2 regions of the Defluviitalea raffinosedens genome follow, and region 2 is predicted to be linked to the other one. Evidence: riboswitches for the same ligand, from Rfam matches in the RefSeq annotation. Region 2 holds a riboswitch; the other holds the start of a gene.

Region 1 (11,018 bases), on a different contig from region 2:
GCTCCCGCAAGATAGTCTTGTGCCAATTCTTCCGGAATTAGAGATTTAAAAATTACAAAGAAAAACAGCCAAGCAATGCCGAACATGGTAAAAGGCTTTATCAACCAGTTGACTATCCATGTAACAAAAAGGCCCTTAGGATTCTTGCCTACATTTTTGATGCTGGCGAAATCCACCTTCATCATCATGGGGTAAATCATCAGCCATATCAAAATAGCGATGGGAATGGAAACCTGCGCATAATCAAATTGACCTAAAAAATTAGGAACAGCGGGCAGGTATTTTCCGATGAGTACACCGACAATCATGCACAGGGCTACCCACAAGGTCAGATACTTTTCAAAAAAGCCAATACCTGCATTTTTTTCATTACTCATAATAATCACCCTCCATTTCAGCAGCATTCCTCACCGCTTGAACAACCACAGCTCGGCTCACTTCCTGTAAGCCAACCCATAATCACGGCAAAGGCACATCCCACTCCGGCGTCAACAGTGATAGCGTTTGCGGGACAATTTTTCGCGCAAGCGCCGCACTCCATACAATGGTCTTTATTTTCAATCTGTGCTTTCTTTTCGTTCACACTGAAAACTCTATGGGGGCAAACTTCGGCGCATCTTCCGCAGCCGATACATTTTTCAGCAGACAAACGAAGCGTTGCAACATTTTTCAAATATCTATGTTTCATAGCGTCCTCCTTTATACCCAGATACTATTTATCAGCAACAATACAAGCCCTACTACTAATGAAATAGCAATAAGCGGCACAGCTATTTTCATTTCTTTGATAACACCGGAAAAGGATGTATATGTTGACGAACCTGTAAAATTCATCGCCAAGAAAGCCGACAATGACGGCAATACCAGCAAATACCCTATGTCAAGAAGCGAGAATCCGGGAACAAACCAGCCGCTATACCAGGTAAATCCCAACGTCCAAATTAACCCCAGCAGCCAGCCCTTCCATGCGAAGGCACTGCCGGGAATCACGGGAAGAAGCAAAGGCGTTATTACAGTTCCCGTTACCACAGCACCCGAATAAGCAATGAAATCCGCTAACCCGAAAGGTCTTGCAGCGAACAGGTTCAGGAGAAACATTACACCAAAAACCATCAACGAAGACTTTGCGGCAGCCACCAGCTCCATTGGAGTGAGAACCAATCTGTCCCACATCGTAAATTTCACGGTACGCATTTCTTCTGTGGCTTTGAAGCCTGAATCGAGAAAAGCCTTTATATCCTTCGCCCTCACAGGCCCATAAATCACAGTAAATCCGGTTTGTTTTGTCACTTCATGGGCGCTCACACCGGGCGCACCCAACTGCGGCAGCACCAATTTCCTGTGGGATACTATCTCAGACAGCCCGGTTTTCGATATTCGGCTTACTATTTCATCGGTTCCGAATGTGCCTTTACCGGCGGCGCACCAGACATTGATGCCTTTAGTATCAAGTATCAGAATCCAGCAATCCAGGCCTGATAACTCTTTCCTCAAGACATCAAATGTCAGCTTGTAGTTCGCGCTTACCAACACAGGAGATGTATGATCAGGCTTACCTATAGCGTAGAGCCCCGGATTTATCTTATAATTCATCCTGCCAATACCCCAGCGCACCTTCCACGCTCCGAGCATGTCTTTGAAGTGAAGATTTGTTGAAACCACAGGCACGCTACCTTTAAGGGTATGGATCACACCGGTTACCCATTTATCATTCTTATCATACGGCGTAATGGACTCAGTGCTGCAACAACTACTGGCCGAGCAGCAGCATGATTTTTCTTTACTCATTTTCATCCCATCCTTTACAACATCCTGCATCTTCTTGGCAGATGCAATTTTCTTTTTCGGAGGTAATGTTACAGAGAAATCGCATTATTCTGCTGACAGTATTTGTGTCCAATGAGTAATACGTCCACTTACCTTGTTCTCTGCCCTTGACCAGCCCGCATTCACACAGGATCTTCATGTGGTGAGACAGCGTGGATTGGGACATATCGAATTTCTCTAAAATCATACAAGCGCAAAGTTCCCCACAGGAGAGCATATCCACAATCATGGCCCTCTTAGGATCCCCCAGCGCCTTGAATACTTTAGCATATTCCAAATAGTCTTCCATATCGGCACCTCAAATCTATAAATATCGATATGATCATTATATGCGCCAAATCGAAGAGTGTCAATATGAAAGCAGAAAATCATATAGTAAATCTAATACCTTATTCTTTCGTACCCAATACCCAATGAAATGTATATGAATAAAATAAACTAAGTGCATGATGCCTCCATAGCGTAACATATATAAACTGAAATGTTCATTACTGTAATCAGAACAATTATCGCACTTATTTACTCCAAGGAATATAAATCACAAATTCTACACCGGTATAGTCTTCTGGCTCTCTCAACTGTAATTGACCGTCATAACGATCTATAATCTGCTTAATTATATATAGGCCAAGACCACTATGCTGTTTAATGCTTTTAGTCGTATATCCGGCAGTAAAAATATTTTGCCTTACATTTTGAGGGATGGGACTGCCGTTATTGGATACCTTTAATTCCAAACCTAGCCTATTGCACATTAGAACTAAGTCTATTCGTGGGGAACCATTCATTTTTACTGCATCTAAAGCATTATCTAGAAGGTTACCGGTTAATTCGAAAGTGGAAGTGAACCGTCTTGTATTTTTACATGCCAATAGAACTTGATTCCGTTAATTTTTGCTTCCTCATATTTTGTACTTATAATAGCCGCTAATTCCGGAGGTTCAATTTTCAGGAGGCTTCCTATGCGGCTGACAGTATGATACAAATTTTCGATATAAGTTTCTGCCTGGTCGAAATGACAAGCCTTTATGTATCCATAAATAGCAGTAAGATGGTTGTAAAAGTCATGACGCTCAACCTGCAAACGCAAATGTAAATTGTGTCTATCTCTGGCATAATGAATTTCTGTTTCCAGTTTTGCATCGTGTTCTATGACTTTTAACAGATATCCGGATACAAAAATTGTTGCTAAAACAGAGACCAATAAAACAATGCTGCCAACTTCTATTAGGGTTTTAAGTGTAAAACTGGGATAAACACCTGTGTTGTAAGCATGAAAACTAAGATTTAATAAAACAAGCATTAAAGCTTGTACCAGGCATAATGTCAAAAGACAATTTTGCCTAATGGATTGCTTTGTTGTTCTTTTGTCAGACTCATTTTTTATTCCCAATTTTTCTGATATTAACGGTAAGCGCCATCCTCGTTTGCCAATGATATACGCTAATACTGAAAGTAAAACTAAGTGTGGCAAAGTAAAAAGTATTCTTAGCAAAGGATCAGAGATGATTTGTTCAAGTTTTAATTTAAAAATCCAAGCCAGAAGAGGAACTGAGATTCCCTCCGCCAATCCCAAAAACACACTTGAAAGCACCATTACAACTGCTGAAGTATGCCAGGGCAATCGAAAAAAGAGGTTCAAAAATATAGTCATGAGTGCTACTTGTGATATGGTATGGATACCAAATCGTACCGGCATTGTCCGAATACTGAATGAGAATATCGAAGTCAGCAGGGAAAGGATTATTACTACAAACGGTGACTCCTTTTTCTTCGTTAATACCAGTACCATATAATACAAAACCAGGCTTTCAGGAACAGACACACCTAAAAAGGGAATTAACGGCATAACATCCATCGCAATACCCCCTTAAACATTATAGTCAGAATACTTCATAAGCTCAGATATACGGTCACGGCTAAGTAAAGCCTTGTCTTCACAATTATTGAATTTTACCTCATAATACGATGAATTGGGAAAAGAGACTATCTTTTCAATCCGATCGGTGTTTATAATGAAAGATTTATGGGAACGAAAGAACATCTTTCCCAAGTACTTCTCCAACTCCTGCAGGGTTTGTCGGGTTTTAAATTTCCCGTTGGAGCATGAAATAAGGGTGTGACGTCCGGATTTTTCTATATAAAATATCTCATCCAGCTTTATAAAGACTCGTTCATTGCCCAGATTTATTGAAATTCTGCAGGTCTCCGTATTTTGGGAAGTATTACTCTTTTTTGATATTTCCAGCATCTTATATATGCGTCGGAAAGTAGATTTTACTCTATCCTCATCAATTGGCTTTAATATATAATCGGATGCATACAGTTTGAATGCATCAAGAGAGTATTCATGATGTGCGGTTATAAAGACTATTGCTATATCCGGTTTTATATCTCTCAGCTTTTCAGCTAACTCTATCCCTTTCATATCAGGCATCTCAATATCCAGGATAGCTAAATCCGGGTTATGCTCTCTTACAAGTGCTATTGCATCTTTAGCATTATCTGCTGTTCCTATAACCAAAGCCCCTTCAAGCTTACTAAGAATTGAGCAGAGTATCAGCATTACTCCATGTTCATCATCAGCCATTACAACTTTAGCCGGTAACAAACTCACCACTTCCTTTCAGGATTTATTGGCAAACTTGTAAACACTTTTCCGGCAAATCATAGTCATAATGGCTCGAAGTCATTGCTATAAATAATTCAGGTTGTATACATAAAGGCTCACTGATGCTATAAAAACACCAATGAGCCTAAAGCAGCTTAGTTCCGGCAACCCGGCCATCATAGCGGTATACCGCTTTAGACCCGTGGCTTTGCGTCCTTGTCTTTCAACAAGTTTGCCTTTATCAGTTTTATTTATGTTGATTATACTATTTATTATATAACAAAGGTCATGTTGAAATTTGTCAAAGCTTACTCACTTTATTTTTATTGGTTAATATTATTGCCCTTCAAATTTCACTGCCAGTAATTAGAATTTCACTTTTTTTGTAAAATTCAATTGAGAATGAATAGCGTAATAAATACTATCGGATAAATCTCATCCATTGGCCTTATGCTACTCTCCTATATCAGGTAACATTTTATCAGTGATATTGCTTACCATCTAGGCTGATACTTCAAACCCATAGATTTCTTGTATTTACTCTGCCCTTCTTACTGTAGCAAAGAATTATTTTACATACACATGCATTTTGTCTTTTTATCGTAAATGGCCTCATGTAAATCATCTTTGCAAAACAATTCTATGATTTACCAGTTCCATTTCCTTAATCCTTGCTTTTACTATCTTCCTTTGTCCAAATATATTTTCCAATATCAAGTTCTCTTCTTCTGGGAGTATCTTGTCAACAGATTCAAGAAACAGCTTTTCTTCACCTTTCTCATCAATTAAATAAACATTTGCTTCACACATATTAGCACCTCTTCATGCTTTCTTTAATACTTTGAACCACCTTATCAATAAGATGCGGCAAAGGCTCACTCTTATCAACACCTACAACTTCGATATTTCATCGATTTAATGGAAGAAGCACTTTTTTAGCTGGACTTTCAGCAATTGCTTTAGCCATTGTTGGAGTCAATTCCCCTAACATTGAATTTGCCGCAATAATTCCTATAGCCCCGATTATTATATCGACCTTACTAGAATTATAAACAATTGCATTTTCTCCTGTAGCTCCCTCATTTGCACCAGCCTTCATCATAAAAGATGTGGCAAGCGAGTTTGTTCCCAGAGCAACAATTTCAATATCTTCCATCAATTCCTTCCTTAATTTCTCAACAATTGATTTTCCGATACCTCCGCCTTGACCATCTATTACAGCTATTCTCACTTGCATCCCCCTATCAAAACACTACCTTTTTAAGACAGCAGATTGTTACCTATAGGATAACATCATCCTTCCGGCTCTTCAACTCCATAAATTCTGGCTGCATTCAAGTACATAATATTATCTATTTCTTTTTCACTAAGCCCCATTTTATAAAGTTCTTCTTCCCATATACTTATATCATCATATAATTTATCAGGTAAACCGTCGGAGGCATACAGAATTTTATAAGAAGAAATCTCTTTTCCAATCAGTCTTTTCTCCGTGATGTGCCTCCTCACAACATCTCCGCCCGAAAGATCAAAAAACACATTTCTTCTAAAACGGGCTATTGCACAGGATAACTCATACATGCCATAACCTAGATGAGCACCTATAATCTTCAATTCCGGGAATTTCAATGCAATATTATCCAAATAAATTGGCAGCATGAAACGCGAAGATGTATTAAATCGTTTTATTTTTGTCTCAAAATCCCTTGAAATTTCAATAAGTTTTTTATCAAAAGGAGACTCTACAAGGTAATCTACAGCATTTCCAATGACCCCTGTATGAAACAAAGCCACAAGCCCTAATTCTTGAGCCAACTGATAAAATGGATAATACCTTTCTTCATCATAATTATAATTAGGACAAATAATTTTAACTCCCTTAAATCCTGATTCCTTATAGTAGTTCAAAATCGCTGGGCCATCTTTGTCTATATCAATATAAGCTAATCCAACAAAAATTTCCGGATATCTATGGATTGCCTCTTTCACCATTTCATTTACTTTTCCTCGTCCCCCCAACAATGCAGCTTTAACCACATTTGATTTGATCATGTTTTCTACTAAATTATCTGTTAACCGCAAAGTCACATCATTTATCTTTTCGGTAAATTCAGCTTCATACATATCAATGGGAAAGTGGATATGGGATTCGAAAACTCTCATTATTTTTTCCACCTCTGCTATTCTTTTTATGCTATATCATCCAGTTAATAATCGGGTATCACAAATTTTTTATTATTCACTTTTACTATATCGGCTTTTACTCCATATACCTCATATATATTCCTGGCATTAATCATATCTTCAATTGTACCGGTTTCTAAAGTTCCGTTTTTGAACATAACAATCTTGTCGGAATACATGAGCGCATGGTTGGGATCATGCAAGGTCATTATACATGTAACTTTTTGCGATGAGTTAATTTGCTTTACAACATTCAATACTTTAAGCTGATTTTTTAAATCAAGGTAAGAGGTAGGTTCATCAAGCAGTATTACTTCGGTATCCTGAGCAATGGCTCGTGCAATCATCACCAGCTGCCTCTCCCCGCCACTTAACCTGTTGAATTCTTTATCCCTTAAATACTCAATACCTATCTTCTCGATTGCCTCATCCGCTTTATCTATATCATCTTTCCCCGGAACATAGCCAATATGCGAAGACCTACCTAATAAAATCATCTCTAAAACAGTGAAATTAAAGTTGGTATTATATAATTGTGGAACTGTTGCAACTATTCCGGCAAGTTAAAACATATGTTAACAAGAATCCAATAACCATATATGGAAGTACTGAGGCAATTTTCTCCCAGCTTGATGTATGAAGGCTTCCCATTATCCAGTATACTAATCCCTGAAGTTTTAACGGATCAATCATTATTTGCAGTATTGATAATAATGCAGTAAATAAAGCTGATATTACAACTCCCGATAAAACCAATGATACCACAGATGTATCCCCGTCTTTCATAGCAGCCATATAGCAGATGGCAACACCCATAATGGCGAAAATGAATGCACTGATCTGTACCGGAATATTAAGAAATGACAACGCAAGGGCAGCTCCAAAAGCTGCCCCTGATGATAAGCCAAGGGTATATGGCTCAACAATGGGATTCTTCAATACAGCCTGGAAGGAGGTCCCCGAAACCGAAAGACTTGCTCCAACAAGCATTGAAAGAATAACCCTTGGTAACCTTATCTCTAATAATACATTCAGGCTGTTTGTGTCAATTACACTATGAAAGAATGTATATCCGCTTATTTTATAAAGCATTAAATCTATCACCTTGGCAATTGGTATGTGATAGGAACCAATGCACAAAGTAATTAAAAAAACCGGTATTGGTAAGAAATATATTAATTTCTCTATGTCTTTTTTCATAAATATTTCCTTAATCCCTTGCTCTATTTATCTTACTCTATTTAAAATCGATGTTATATAACTTTTTCAGCATATCCGCTTTTGTTTTCTCAATGTCTGCATCCTTGAACAAATCAGGGTAAAGGGTTTTTGCTATGATGTTAACCGAATATATATATTTAACCGTCCAAAGATCGCAATAGAATGGATGGGGCAGCTCAACAACTGCTTTGTTTTTTATGGCATTTATATTGCTCCACTGTGCATCTTTGAAGTAGTCATCGGGATCCAAATCCTTGATATTCCACAAAATGATGAAGTCAGGATTCCAGTTAACAACCTGCTCCATTTTTGCAACAATATGTTCCTCATTTATATCGGCAGCAGAATTTTTCGCTCCACTCATTTTTATAATACTGTCACCGGTGCTGTTGCTTCCGGCGATGTCTAGCTTTGAAGGTCCCCATACAAATAGGGATGACGGCTTCTCTGATTCATCAATAGCTTTAATCTTATTTTTAATATTTTGAAGTTCTTTTTTTGTGTAGTCAATAATCTCTGCCGCTCTGTTTTCTTTGCCTGAGATTTTGCCCAGTATCTCCATCTTTGTGTAGACCTGCTCAAAGTTATCCACTTGTATTCCTACTACCTTAACCCCTTTGTCCTCCAGAGTTTTAATATCATCCTCCTGACCGGCCCACATGACTACCACATCCGGGTTCATCCCAACGATTTCTTCAATGTTTTTGTCAATAGCGGGGAGTGACTTGTTCTTTACCCTTTCATCAATCTGCGCAGTAAGTTCAAAAACATCCTTTGTATCATATGTCCATTTGTCTATTGCGATAACCTGGTCTTTCGCACCAAGCATATAAAGGTCATTCAAACCACTGTTTAGCAGACATACAATTTTCTTAGCCGGATAGTTTACTTCAACTTCTTTTCCTCTGGAGTCGATAATCTTCACTGTTGTGCTTTTAGTTTCTTCGTTTTGTTTTACTTCTGCTTTCTAGCAACCTACTGCAAGTATAGCCATAATACAAATCATGGTAAATAGTGCAATAATTTTTTTCATGTTCTTTCCTCCAAAAATTAATATAAATAAAAAGCGGTCAACAAAAAAAGTTTCACTAAGAAACAGTCTTCGTGACCGCTATTATTTCAAATAATAAATTTTTCTTTTGTACCCTAATAATGCCTACGTGACATTATCTTTTGGTATTTTACTATGCCATAAATTTAAAGTTAATATTTACTAATAGATTTTTAATTAGTTCTTTCTTTTGATGCACCAATAATAGCTGTTTTGTCTATTTCATTGCATAGTTCCTCCTAACACTTTAGCTTTCACGTGGATATGCCATATACAAGAGAGCATTTACAATTGCCGCCGCCACATTACTGCCGCCTTTTCGCCCTCTTGCAACGATATAAGGAACACCGCTTTTCATAATAAGCTCCTTTGACTCGACGACATTCACAAAGCCTACTGGTACGCCAATAATTAAAACAGGTTTTATTTTATTGCTTTTTATCAATTCATCCAGCTTGATAAGGGCTGTGGGCGCATTGCCTATAGCAAAAATAAGAGGCTTGTCCAATTCTGCCGCCTTTTCCATAGATACACTCGCACGGGTTGAATTTTGCTCTTTCGCCTTTCTTGCAACATCTTCATCTGCCATATAGCAATATGCCTTGCCGCCGGCTTTTGCCAAAGCAGCCTTGTTGATACCGGATAAAGCCATTTTGGTGTCTGTTACAATGTCAACCCCTTTCTTAATGGCTTCAAGCGCAATATTTATTACATTTTCGGAAAAGCAAAGATTATGAAGATAATCAAAATCCGCAGTAGTATGAATTACTCTCTTAACAATAGGCGCAACCTTCGCGTCCAGTTCAATATCTCCAATTTCCTGAGTTATTATTTCAAAGCTTCTCTTTTCAATTTCATCGGGTCTATACAATTTCATCAATATTCAATCCCCTCTCGTGCTTTAACACCACTATCAAATGGATGCCTGATTTTTTTAATTTCAGAGATATAATCGGCCAAACCAAGCAATTCCCCATCAGGATTTCTCCCTGTAAGAACTACTTCGGCATGGAGCGGCTTGGTCTTCAGAAAGTCCACTACTGCTTCTTTGTCAATAAGGTTTTTTTCTATTGCTCCAATAAGCTCGTCGAATATGATAAGGATTTTTTTATCACATGATATAACTTCAATAGCTTTTTCAAAGATTCTGTTATTTTCTATTTTAAGTGCCGCTTTCTCCTCATCGTTTAATTGCCAAGTAAATTTGCCCGGTTTTTTACTTCTTAAAATTAATACATTTTCCATTTTATCCAAAATATTCAATTCACTTGTATTCCATGACTTTAAAAACTGAGCCAGAATTACCTTATAGCCGCTGCCGCAGGCACGCAATGCAAGTCCCAACGCTGCTGTCGTTTTCCCTTTCCCGTCGCCGCAATAAATATGAATCAACCCGTTCATAGAGTAACACCTTCATCAATAATTTTATAAATATACTTCATATCGAGAGATTTGCGGAGCTCATCTGCCAATTTGTCATATTCCCGCTCTTTATGCGCTTTAACGTCACAACTTAAGGTTTCATTGTATTCAAGATCTTTTTTGTTGTACAAAGCTTTTATAATGGTCTTTAAAACCTCTTCGCTGTCAAAAATTCCATGGACATAGCTGCCATAAACATTCCCCTGGCAAAGCCCGTCGGTTTTCTCACCGCCGTCCATGCTTTTCAGCATCGACAAAAAGCCTTCAGCCTTTGTTATACCCATATGTATTTCATAGCCCTCGAAGCTTTTTCCATTGAGCTCTGAAAAAATACCACCAGCGCATTTAAAAATGCCGCTTACTCTGGTTCTTGTCTTTTCCTTTTCAAATACGGTATGGGCATCAATGAGTCCCAAGCCCTTTATTTCGCCGCCGCCTTCCACATTGTAAGGGTCCTTAAGGCTTTTGCAGAGCATCTGATATCCGCCGCAAATACCGAATACAGGATTCCCCCTGCTTGCATATTTTAATATTTCAGCCTCAATACCACACTCTCTCATCCATTTTAAATCGTCAATTGTATTTTTTGTTCCCGGTAGAATCAGCAAATCCGGACACTTAAATTCCTTTGCACTCGAAATATATCTAACCTTGGCTCCCAAAATCAATTCAAAAGCATTAAAGTCCGTAAAATTTGAGATT
Region 2 (11,018 bases):
TGGAGAAAATTTTGAGGACTTGGTTGGTTTTATTCCGCAGGCTTACTTTAAATTGGAGCCGGATGAAGTGGAGCAATGGTTTTCTGCATTAAGGGAATACTCCGTATTCTGCGGAAAAGTGAATAACTTCCCATACACTGAGTACTATCCAACCATAGGAAAAGTCCGCCAAATTGAATCCAATAATACTGGTTTTACAGCAGCCTATATGTATGCCAGCCTGATAGAAAATAAATTATGGTGATTGCTATGAATGAGATAAGAATAGACCATTTAAAAACAGAAAGCCGTAATCCGAGAACATTGAATTTAGATACTATGTCTGCTATGGAGCTGCTTCGCATCATGAATGAAGAAGACCAAAAAGTAATTGATGCGGTGAAAGAAGCATTGCCTCAAATTGAAAAATGTGTTCAGTTGGTGATTGATGCACTCAACAAGAATGGAAGACTGATTTACATTGGTGCAGGGACAAGCGGCAGGTTGGGGATATTGGATGCCGTTGAATGCGTTCCCACATTCTCTACAACAGATGAAGTCATTGGGATTATTGCGGGTGGAGAAAAAGCTTTTGTAAAGGCAGTAGAAGGAGCTGAAGATTCTGAGGAACTGGCAGCAAAAGACCTGGATGCAGTCAATCTGGGAGAAAATGATGTGGTTGTTGGAATCGCAGCATCAGGAAGGACCCCTTATGTCATTGGCGCATTAAAACATGCTAAAAAAGTGGGGGCAAAATGCGTTGGTATCGCATGTAACAAAAATTCGCTTTTGGCACAATATGCTGATGTTGCTATTGAAGTAGATGCCGGACCAGAAATATTGACCGGATCCACTCGTCTAAAGGCTGGTACGTGCCAGAAACTTATCTTAAATATGATTTCAACAGCATCTATGGTAGGAATAGGGAAGGTTTATGGCAATCTAATGGTGGATATGAAGCCAACAAACCTTAAACTGGTAGAACGTGCGAAACGCATTGTCATGGAAAGTACCGGATGTGATCTGGATACAGCAGCAAAAACGTTAGAGGAAACAGATTTTTCTATCAAGGAAGCAATTGTTATGATTCTGACAGGTGTTCCAAGAGAGGAGGCGCAAAGAAGAATTATTGAAAACAAAGGATTTATCAGAAAATGTATCGAAAACGTAACTGTGGACTAAATTTTTGACATCATGAAGTTATATTGAAAATGCTTTGATTTTATAAGCGATTAAAGTAAGAGGAGTGGTAAAATGGCAAAGACTTATGTAAGGGTAGATGACAGATTAATTCATGGACAAACCATTGTTGCATGGTGTCCCACACTTTCAATCAAGGAAATTATTGCGATTGATGATGAAAGTGCGAAAAATCCGATGTTGAAATCTATTATGACTATGGGGGTACCTCCAACTTATAAGACTCATATTGTAACCACTGAAGAAGCTAAAAAGATCCTGAGCCAGGAAAGTACTGTAAATCGTTTGGTAATTGTTAAATTTCCTGAGAAGTTAGAGCAATTAAAAGATGAAGTAGTACAACAGGCTGAGTTGGTTATTTTGGGGAATATTGCAAAACGTTCGGATACAATTCATAAAGTTAGTGGTGCAACAGGAATTTTTTATTTAAGTGACCGTGACGTGGCCATCATAGATGACATCGTTGCAAAAGGTAAGGAAGTATGTTTTCAGCAATTGCCTACAACTACAAAAACCAGTTGGGAATCATTCAAAAAATCTATTAATTAGAGAAGGGGAAGATTTATGCAAATCTATCAAATCATTCTTATTGCCTTATTTGTGTATTTAGGTTCAATCGGTTCAATTGTTGGGAATACCATTGGCTGGTACACCTTAGGAAGGCCTTTGGTTGCTGCATTTGTTGTAGGTCTTATTATGGGAGATGTTCAGACTGCTGTATTGATCGGTATTTCGCTTCAAATCATGTATATGGGTAATGTAACTCCTGGCGGTGCAGTTGCATGGGACTTATCCTACGCGACCTATATTGGCACAGCGGGTGCGCTGGTATTTGGAAGAGGATTAGATACTGCACAGATTATTGGTCTGGCGGTTGTTTTTGCTGGAATTGGGGGATTAGTAGGACAAATCATGTGGAATATTTCCTATGCACTGAATCTTCCATTGAACCGTGTGGCTCAGAAATATGCCGAAGCAGGCGAAACCAGGAAGATGTTTATTCCTAATCTTGTTTTAGGACAGTTAATTGGTTTTGCATGCCGCTTTATTCCTGCAATCATCGTACTGACTTCTATGACTGCTGCTTCTGCGCAAGGCGACTTTGCATCCTTAATTCCTGGTTGGGTTACAACCACTTTGGGTGTCTTTGGTGGTATGATGGCTTCATTGGGAATGGGAATCATTATTTCTTTCTTATTTAAGAAAAAATATCATATCGTAATTTTCCTTGCAGGATTTATCTTGGTAACTTATTTTAACCTGAGTACAATGGCAGTTGCCGTCTTAGCAATTATTATCGCTATTTTATATTATGTTTCTATTACAAGCTTAGAAGCTAAGAGGGGAGAAGTGCAATAATGAAAAAGATTAGTCAGAAGACACTTAAAAAATCATTCTTAAACTGGTTTTTCTGGAATGGATGTTCGCAGCAGGCAGAAAGTATGTTAGGATTGGCTTTTGGACAATCTATGGCACCGGTTATTGACGAATTATACGATACGAAAGAAGAAAAAGCAGAGGCTTTAAAAAGGCATATCACTTTATTCAATACAGAAGCACAAGTTGGATCTATTTGTAATGGCATTGTTTGCGGATTGGAAGAAGCGAATGCTAATGGAGCATGTACTCCTGATTTAATCAGTAGTGTAAAAGTAGCATTAATAGGTCCGACTTCTGCCATTGGGGATTCCTTATGGGTTGCAACCTTTATTCCTATTCTTTTAACAATTTGTCTGTCAATTTCTCAGGCATCACAAGCAACTGGTTGGTTAGGTCCTGTATTATATATGCTGGTTTATCCGATAGGAACTTTTTTACTAAGCTGGTATTTGTTTAAGTTGGGTTATAAATCCGGTATTGAAGGAATGTCGACATTTATGTCAACTGGTAAACTGAATTATTTGACAGATACCATGACAGTACTGGGATTAATTGTTGTTGGTGCATTAACAGCGTCATTCGTTACGCTTCAATTACCAATTCAGATCATCAGAGACGTATATGATGCAACAACAGGCCAGATATTAGAAAATCAGGTTATATTCGATGCGGATAAAGTTGTTAATTCTATCTTTCCTCACATTTTGCCATTGCTCTTAACTTTAGTGGTTTACTATCTGTATTCAAAGAAAAAGTGGTCTCCACTTAAATTGATGGGATTAATTTTTGTAATTGCATGTGTGCTTACTTTTATCGGATATGCGACAGGATTTTATGCGTAATATAGTAAGTTGAGCATGTATAAAGATGATAGATTTTACGAGATAGAGACTTTAATGATCATATTGAATTAAAGTCTCTGTCATTTAATGCTTAAGCATGTTATACAATAAGGCTAAAAATTGAAACAGCAGTAAAACAATGTAGTTAAAATTTGCAACTTGCAGAAAGGTATGATTGTTCACATGAAAAGAGTTGTAGTAATGGGGCATGGTGGATATGCTAAAGGAGTAAAACAGAATCTGGAAATGATTGTAGGACTTTCAGAATTGATGTATTTCATTGATTTAACTAAGGAAGATGATTTGGCTTCTTTTAAAGGTAAGGTTGAAGATTTGTTAAAAAGTTTTAATGAGACTGATGAGGTATTATTTGCATGTGATTTGCTGGGGGCGTCACCATTTCGAGTAGCAGCGGAATTATGTGTGAATAAGCCAGGACAGTATTATACAGTAGCTGGGCTGAATACGATGGCATTTATAGAGTTAAGTATGATTGAAGGCAGTGAATTATCGATTGAAGAACTGGCAAATCGGGCTATAGAAACCACAAAGACAGCGGTTGCAAAGTTTCCTGAATAGGAAATGTGGCAATACTTGTATGTCTTAAATGGTATGTTATAATATTGACTGGTTTCTATATTAATATATTAGGGGGCTTATCATTATGGAATATAAAGTACCAAAGTATCTGCAAATAAAAACGGATATTATAAATGCCATTAAGTCAGGTGAGTTGAAGCCAGGTGATAAAGTTGATAGTGAATCTGTCCTTAAGAAAAAATATAATGTGTCTTCTATTACAGTCAGGAAAGCGTTTAATGATTTAATTAATGAAAATTATCTGATAGGTGTTCAAGGTGTAGGAACCTTTGTTGCCAAAGAGCGTATCAATCGCAAATTAACTTCGATCAGTTTCAGTGATGAATTATTGCAGCAAGGTTATAAGATCGATATGCAAGTGGATAAGATTGAAGAAATTGTAAATGAGAATATTGCAGAAAAGTTGGAAATACCCCCTGAGCGCTCCATTATTTGTGTCAGAAGAATCAGAATGGTTAATAATGAGCCAGTTGCTTATCAAAGCTCTTTTATGGACAGTAATATGCTTAATCTTGAACAGGCTCAGAAAATTTGCGAAAGCAAGTCTTTTTATAAAACACTGGCTGAATATAATATTTTTCCGGTTGGTGCAACTGAAAACTATTCAGTGAAAGCAGTTAATGACAGCCATATTGCCAAATTGATGAATCTGAGGAAAGGTACAGATACTTTCTTTGTAAAGAGAACCACATATGGTGAATCTGGAAAGATCATAGAATATGCTGAAACATACTTTAATAAAGATTGGTATTCGGTTACTGTCGAAGTAAAGATTTAATGGATTATAAGAGTTTATTATAAAGCGCTCCTTTGAGGATTGTCTGTTTGATCGTGCTTGCAGCAACGAGACAGACTTGCTCCTACAAAGGTGCGTTTTATTGTGCCATTCAATTCTATTATGAGGAAAAATGAATAAAGGGACTGTTGCACTTTGGTAATACAGGCAAACGCATAACAATAAACATTTTGATGTTATTGAGCAAAAAAATTTGCAAGAAGTTTTGCATATTTAATGAAATTATGCTAAGCTAATTAAGCATTTTCGACACCAAACTACAAAATACACAAAAAGGAGACATTTAGATGAGACTAGAAAAAATGAAAATGAGAACAAAATTCAACCTTTTAATGATTGGTGTAATTGTTTATCTTACTATGGTTGTATTCTTCATTTCAAAATATAAGATTGAAGAAACCATGATTGAGATATACAGAGATGATGTTGCAATTCAATCTAATCTGGGAATGAGCATACTCAATGAAAGGTATCCAGGAGCATGGAATGTTAAAGAAGGTGAACTCTACAAAGGAAATGTAAAGATTAATGATAACAATGAAATCTTTGAAGAAATTGGAGAAATAACGGGTGGAATTGTTAATATATTTCTTAAGAATTACACTGTGGCTACTAATATCGTTGTAGATGGAGTAAGAAAAATTGGGGCTGATGCAGATAACTCTATTGCAGAAGCTGTACTTGGGAGCGGGGAAATCTATGTAGGTGAAGCAGATATTTCAGGAAATCCGTACTTAACGATGTATCAACCAGTAAAAGATGAGAATGGTAATAACATTGGTATGTGGTTAGTAGGTTGTCCGATCCAAGCTGTTAAAAATACGATTATTTCAGTATTATTATCCCTTCTTGTTACAATTATTTTTACCAGCATTCTTGCTATGATTGCTACTATGGTGCTTACTCGTTCAATTGTCCGTCCAATAAAAGAAATGAATGCTCAATTAAAAGATATTGCGGAAGGAGAAGGAGACTTAACCAAAGAGATTCATGTGAAATCAAAGGATGAAATAGGAGATATGGCAGCGGCATTTAACAAAATGCTTGGGACTTTGCGGACAATGCTTGGTCAGGTGAATTATACATCGCAGCAGGTAGCTGTATCATCGGAAGAGCTGTTGGCAAGTTCAGAGCAAACAGCTTCTGTAACCAATCAAGTTACGACGTCAATTCAGGAAGTAGCTAAGACAGCAGAAGTCCAAAGTAAAAATACAGAAGAAAGTGCTGGAGCTATTGCTGAGATTACGGGTGGTATTCAACATATTGCAGATTCAATCAGTACGGTCGCGGAAGCAGCCAATGAAACTATGGTCCAGGCCCATGATGGAAATGAATACATTCAAAAAGTAGTTGGAGAAGTAAGAAACATGCACGATGCAACAAGTGACACGATACAAGTGATGACGAATTTGAGAAATCATTCCGATGAAATTGGAGAAATTATTGATGTGATTGCTGGGATCGCTGAACAGACCAACCTTTTAGCGCTTAATGCAGCGATAGAAGCTGCAAGAGCTGGTGAACATGGAAAAGGTTTTGCGGTAGTAGCTGAGAAAGTTCGCAAATTGGCAGATCAATCCAGGAATTCTGCAAATCAGATTTATGGAATCATAAAAATCATTCAGGAAGGTATTATAAAGGCCTCAAACATGGCAAAAGGTGCTAATGCTGTTGCCAAAAATGGATTAGGGTTAGCGGAAGAGGCAGGAAATTCTTTTGAAAAGATTTTGAAGTCTATTGAAAACGTCAGTGGACAAGCACAGGATCTATCGACCATTACGGAAGAACTGTCAGCAAATGTAGAACAAGTCAATCAGTCCATAGAAAAGATAGCAGAATTAGCAAAAGCAAATTCTCAGAGCACAACTGAAATTGCCTGTGCATCAGAAGAACAGCTGGCAACAGTACAGGAAGTTACGTCATCTGCTCATGCATTGGCAAGTATGGCTGAAGAATTGAGAACATTGGTAGGTCGTTTTAAGATATAGAAAATTTATATATTAATAATTAATAAATTATATTGAAATTTGTCGATTAATGTCGTAAAATCTACATAGTGATATCACATACCGGTTAAAATTGAATTAGATATATTGCGATAAAGGCAAACTTAGTGAAAGCTAAGGGCGCAAAGCTATGGGCCTTCCAGATTTTGCTGATGGCTGCCAGGTTACCGAACATTCTGGTACTGATCTGTCTTGTCGCTAAAAGCGGCTTTTTTTTTATGCCATTTTATGTAATGGGAATATATCCTCTATTACATAAGTTATTTTTAAGTCTAATCGCGCGTAGAACTGATCAAATATACATAAACAATAAAATTCAGGAGGAGATATTTTGAAACTTAGAACGCGGCTATTCTCGATACTTTTAACTACCAGTCTGATTCCAATATTAATCTTTTCAGTGATATCCATGTCACTATCTATTTCAATTTCCAAAAATGATATTTATCAGTCAAGCCAGGATAAGTTGGAAGTTGTTAAAGCAGAAATTAATGGTATGCTTGAAAAGAACTTCAATACCCTGCATATGGTTGCTAATCAGCCAGCTGTTGGCGATTTTGATTTGAACTCTGCAAAAAATATACTGGTAGGCGCAGCTAATGTCAATTCAGACCTTGTTATTGCTTTGGATAATGCTCAAGGAGAGCAAGTGGCTAAAAGTAATGATGATGCCTTTACCAACGTATTGGAACGAGAATTTTTTCAGCAGGCTATGAATGGAAATGAAAAGTATGTATCTGATATTCTCATCTCAAAAGTTACCGGTAAATCAAATGTTGTGATCTCTACACCCGCCCGTGATAGGAATAATAAGATCGTAGGAGCTTTACAGGCTAGTACCGAGCTTTCTAAAATCAGTGATTTTGTTGCAAGACTTTCACAGGATGGTACGAAGGTTTATGTGCTTTCCAGACAAGGGATTGTAATAGCTCATCCTAATATTGAATATGTGGAGAATTAAGAAGATTTTAGTGCTTTAGAATTTGTACAGGCAGGCCTTTCTGGAAATAATACGACATTGCGAACCAAAAACATTCAAGGTGAGGATGTTATCGTCAGCCATGCATTAAATGAACTTTCAGGATGGTTAATTGTTGTAGAAACTCCTTTTTCAGTTGCAATGTCTTCTGCTTTTAATCTCCTGAACGTAGCTGTTATTTTGATTGTTGCTGTAGCTGTTATTGTTGGATTATTGGGGCTTTATTTTTCCAAGAGGTTTACTGCGCCTCTGGTTGAATTATCTTCTATCATCCAAACTATTGCAGACGGGGATTTAAAAGATTTTGAAGTTAAATTCAACTCAAAAGATGAAATTGGTCAGGTCTTTAATAGTCTTAAGTCAATGATTACGAATTTAAGAAGGCTTGTAGGCAGTATTCAAACCGTTGCTTCAACGGTAGCTTCTCATTCTTTGCAGTTATCCCTAACCAGTGAAGAGGCTACTCAGAGCTTAACTCAAGTCGTGACTACGATTAATGAGATGGCCCAGGGCAACAGTGAGCAAGCGTCAATGATTCAAGAGACAACGGATGCGACTATTAAAGTTACTGAAATCATCTCAGAATCTACGAAGAAAACTAAAGTTGCAGCAGATCAGGCAAAAACATCTCTTGAGCTTGCTAAAAAAGGCCAGGAGGCTCTTATGCATCAAGGTCAAAAAATCGAAGAAAACAATCAGTTTACATATGCTGTTGGCCAATCCATACATCAGCTGGCAACAATGGCTGATGAGATCCGTAATATCATTGGAGAAATCAACAATATAGCAGGGCAGACCAACCTCCTGGCGTTAAATGCTTCCATAGAAGCAGCCCGTGCGGGAGAAGCAGGACGGGGTTTCGCTGTGGTTGCTGAAGAGATTCGTAAACTGGCAGAGCAATCCGGCAATGCTACTAAAAGAATTGAAAATATTGTTAATGATATCAATGACAGAGTGAATGAAGCAGTTCAGAATATGAATCAGGTTAAAGAAAGCGTCCTTGCCATGGAATATTCAGCAGAAGATACCAAAGAAAGTTTTGATAAGATTTTTGATTCCATCGCTGGGCTTGCGCAAATTTCTCATGACATTTCCATAGCCTTAGAACAGATTTATAATCAGATTGAAGCAGTAACGAGTAATGCGGAAAATATTTCCTCTGTCGCAGAACAAACATCAGCCGGTATGCAGGAAATCTCAGCGACCTCAGAAGAACAATTGGCTTCAATGGAAACCATTGCTCAGTCTTCTGGTCAGTTAAAAGATGTGGCAAATGAACTTCTCGATCAAGTTACGAAATTTAGAATCAAATAAGCATCAATAAGTCATCAGCTCGGTAAAATAAGAATGTAATTAAAGCCATAAAGTTATTTTGAACTTTATGGCTTTTTCAATATTTAAAAAATTTTTCTTGAATATTATTTTATAATCGTATAGTTTATACATACAGATATCTGAAAGTAAGGATTGGCCAATTCTTCATTTATGAAAAAGGTAGTGATAAATGATGGATTATAAGCTGTTACATAATTTTGTGTCAGAGAATCACAAGAATATTTGTCAGATTACGACTATGAAGAAAGGTAAGGTGGTATACTCTGACACATGGAATGGCTTTGATGGGCAGGATCATTTTCACATTGCATCGGTTACAAAGAGTATTATTTCTCTTTTAATTGGTATTGCAGTGGATAAGAAACTGATGAATTTGGACCAAAAGATATTGGAATTCTATCCTGACTATCAGATGAAACGTGGAGAAAAAACAATTCAGCAAATTACAATCAGGCATTTGCTGACGATGACTGCTCCTTATAAGTTCAAGTCAGAACCATGGACAAAGGTTTGCTCAAGTCCTGACTGGTCTAAGACTGTTCTGGATTTGATGGGCGGAAGAAGAGGCATTACAGGAGAATTTAAGTATACGACTCTTGGGATACAGGTTTTAAGTGATCTCATCAGCAAAGTAAGCGGTATAAGCACCATAGAATTTGCCAATGCCGTGCTTTTTTCTCCCCTTGGGATTAAACCTCGGATAGCTTACACAGTAAAAAATAAAGAGGAGTATATTGACTTTATAACTTCTAAAGAACCGAAAAAAAGTGTTTGGTTTTGTGAATCTAACGGAAATGTTACTGCTGGATTTGGGTTATGTATGTCTTCTCTGGAAATGGCGAAAATTGGACAGATGTGCTTGGAAAAAGGAGTGTATCAGAATCAGAGGATTATTTCTGCTAACTGGATTAAAGAGATGACTTCTTCGTCTGTTCAATGCGGTGAGAGATTTGGATTTATGAATTATGGCTATTTATGGTGGATAATTGATCCCCAAAATAATATATTTGCAGCTATAGGGGATGGAGGAAATGTGATATATATAAATCCTGTTAAGGAATTCATTGTAACCGTGACATCCACTTTTAAACCGGCTGTGTTTGACAGAATTCAGTTTATTCAGGAACATATAGAACCAATGATGTAATAAACCATATTGTGTGGATAAGCTTTGATCAATGAATAGAATAGATGTAAGGGGTGGATACATGAAGCAAGTATTAATTGTTGAGGATGACCGCAATCTTAGTCGGGGCTTATGTCTTGCCTTAAAGAATCAGGATCTTTAAATTGTTCCTTGTTTTGATTTAAAGTCTGCCCGGAAGCAATTGGCTTGCGGCATGACGGATTTGGTTTTGCTTGATATTAACCTTCCAGACGGTAATGGACTTGAATTGCTTCGTGAAATAAAAAATGGGGACCAATTGATTCCGGTAATTCTTTTAACTGCCAACGATACGGAGAGGGATGAGGTTATGGGATTGGAACAGGGTGCTGATGATTATATCACAAAACCTTTCAGTCTGGAAATCCTGCGTGCAAGAGTAAAGAACCAATTGCGCCGCATCTCTGTAAATGAGAAAAAGAACATGGTTATTGATCACTATAGATTTGATTTTGAACATATGGAATTTTATAAGGCAGATGCTGCTGTGGAATTAAGTAAAACAGAGCAAAAACTCCTCCGCCTGCTGGTAGAAAATAGAGGTGCAACCTTAAGTCGTGCGGTTTTAATAGACCGTATTTGGGGAGATGGTTCTGCGTATGTGGATGAAAACGCACTTTCAGTTGCAGTTAAGCGTCTGAGGGACAAGCTGGATGCAGGGCAGTATATTAAAACCGTTTATGGTTTGGGGTATGTATGGGTGATGAAACAGGATGAATGAATGTAACGTAATTTT

What was found. Region 2 has a riboswitch for cyclic di-GMP ahead of JOD07_RS15530 (cache domain-containing protein). Riboswitches for the same ligand answer to the same signal wherever they lie in the genome.
Region 1: it holds a riboswitch for cyclic di-GMP, as region 2 does, so the genes downstream of both, JOD07_RS12450 (LytR/AlgR family response regulator transcription factor) here and JOD07_RS15530 (cache domain-containing protein) in region 2, are expected to answer to the same signal.

What each region holds. Positions count from the first base shown of each region.
Region 1 is NZ_JAFBEP010000020.1:22,841-33,858, forward strand. It holds gene arsB (ACR3 family arsenite efflux transporter) at 1-377, opposite strand, end outside; gene hgcB (mercury methylation ferredoxin HgcB) at 395-688, opposite strand; gene hgcA (mercury methylation corrinoid protein HgcA) at 700-1,788, opposite strand; gene JOD07_RS12440 (ArsR/SmtB family transcription factor) at 1,781-2,116, opposite strand; gene JOD07_RS15505 (sensor histidine kinase) at 2,343-2,699, opposite strand; gene JOD07_RS12445 (Spo0B domain-containing protein) at 2,654-3,685, opposite strand; gene JOD07_RS12450 (LytR/AlgR family response regulator transcription factor) at 3,698-4,438, opposite strand; cyclic di-GMP riboswitch class I at 4,599-4,685, opposite strand; gene JOD07_RS12455 (CooT family nickel-binding protein) at 5,060-5,248, opposite strand; gene JOD07_RS12460 (DUF3842 family protein) at 5,346-5,669, opposite strand; gene JOD07_RS12465 (amidohydrolase family protein) at 5,732-6,601, opposite strand; gene JOD07_RS12470 (ABC transporter ATP-binding protein) at 6,646-7,119, opposite strand; gene JOD07_RS12475 (FecCD family ABC transporter permease) at 7,148-7,822, opposite strand; gene JOD07_RS12480 (ABC transporter substrate-binding protein) at 7,860-8,768, opposite strand; gene JOD07_RS12485 (precorrin-8X methylmutase) at 9,142-9,771, opposite strand; gene JOD07_RS12490 (cob(I)yrinic acid a,c-diamide adenosyltransferase) at 9,771-10,295, opposite strand; gene JOD07_RS12495 (cobyric acid synthase) at 10,292-11,018, opposite strand, start outside.
Region 2 is NZ_JAFBEP010000026.1:22,593-33,610, forward strand. It holds gene JOD07_RS13865 (PIG-L deacetylase family protein) at 1-244, shown strand, start outside; gene murQ (N-acetylmuramic acid 6-phosphate etherase) at 250-1,161, shown strand; gene JOD07_RS13875 (PTS sugar transporter subunit IIB) at 1,234-1,728, shown strand; gene JOD07_RS13880 (PTS mannose/fructose/sorbose/N-acetylgalactosamine transporter subunit IIC) at 1,744-2,538, shown strand; gene JOD07_RS13885 (PTS system mannose/fructose/sorbose family transporter subunit IID) at 2,538-3,401, shown strand; gene JOD07_RS13890 (PTS sugar transporter subunit IIA) at 3,585-3,980, shown strand; gene JOD07_RS13895 (GntR family transcriptional regulator) at 4,066-4,779, shown strand; gene JOD07_RS13900 (methyl-accepting chemotaxis protein) at 5,085-6,785, shown strand; cyclic di-GMP riboswitch class I at 6,891-6,975, shown strand; gene JOD07_RS15530 (cache domain-containing protein) at 7,135-7,764, shown strand; gene JOD07_RS15535 (methyl-accepting chemotaxis protein) at 7,822-9,096, shown strand; gene JOD07_RS13910 (serine hydrolase domain-containing protein) at 9,356-10,264, shown strand; partial or broken gene JOD07_RS13915 (response regulator transcription factor) at 10,326-11,003, shown strand; gene JOD07_RS13920 (sensor histidine kinase) at 10,996-11,018, shown strand, end outside.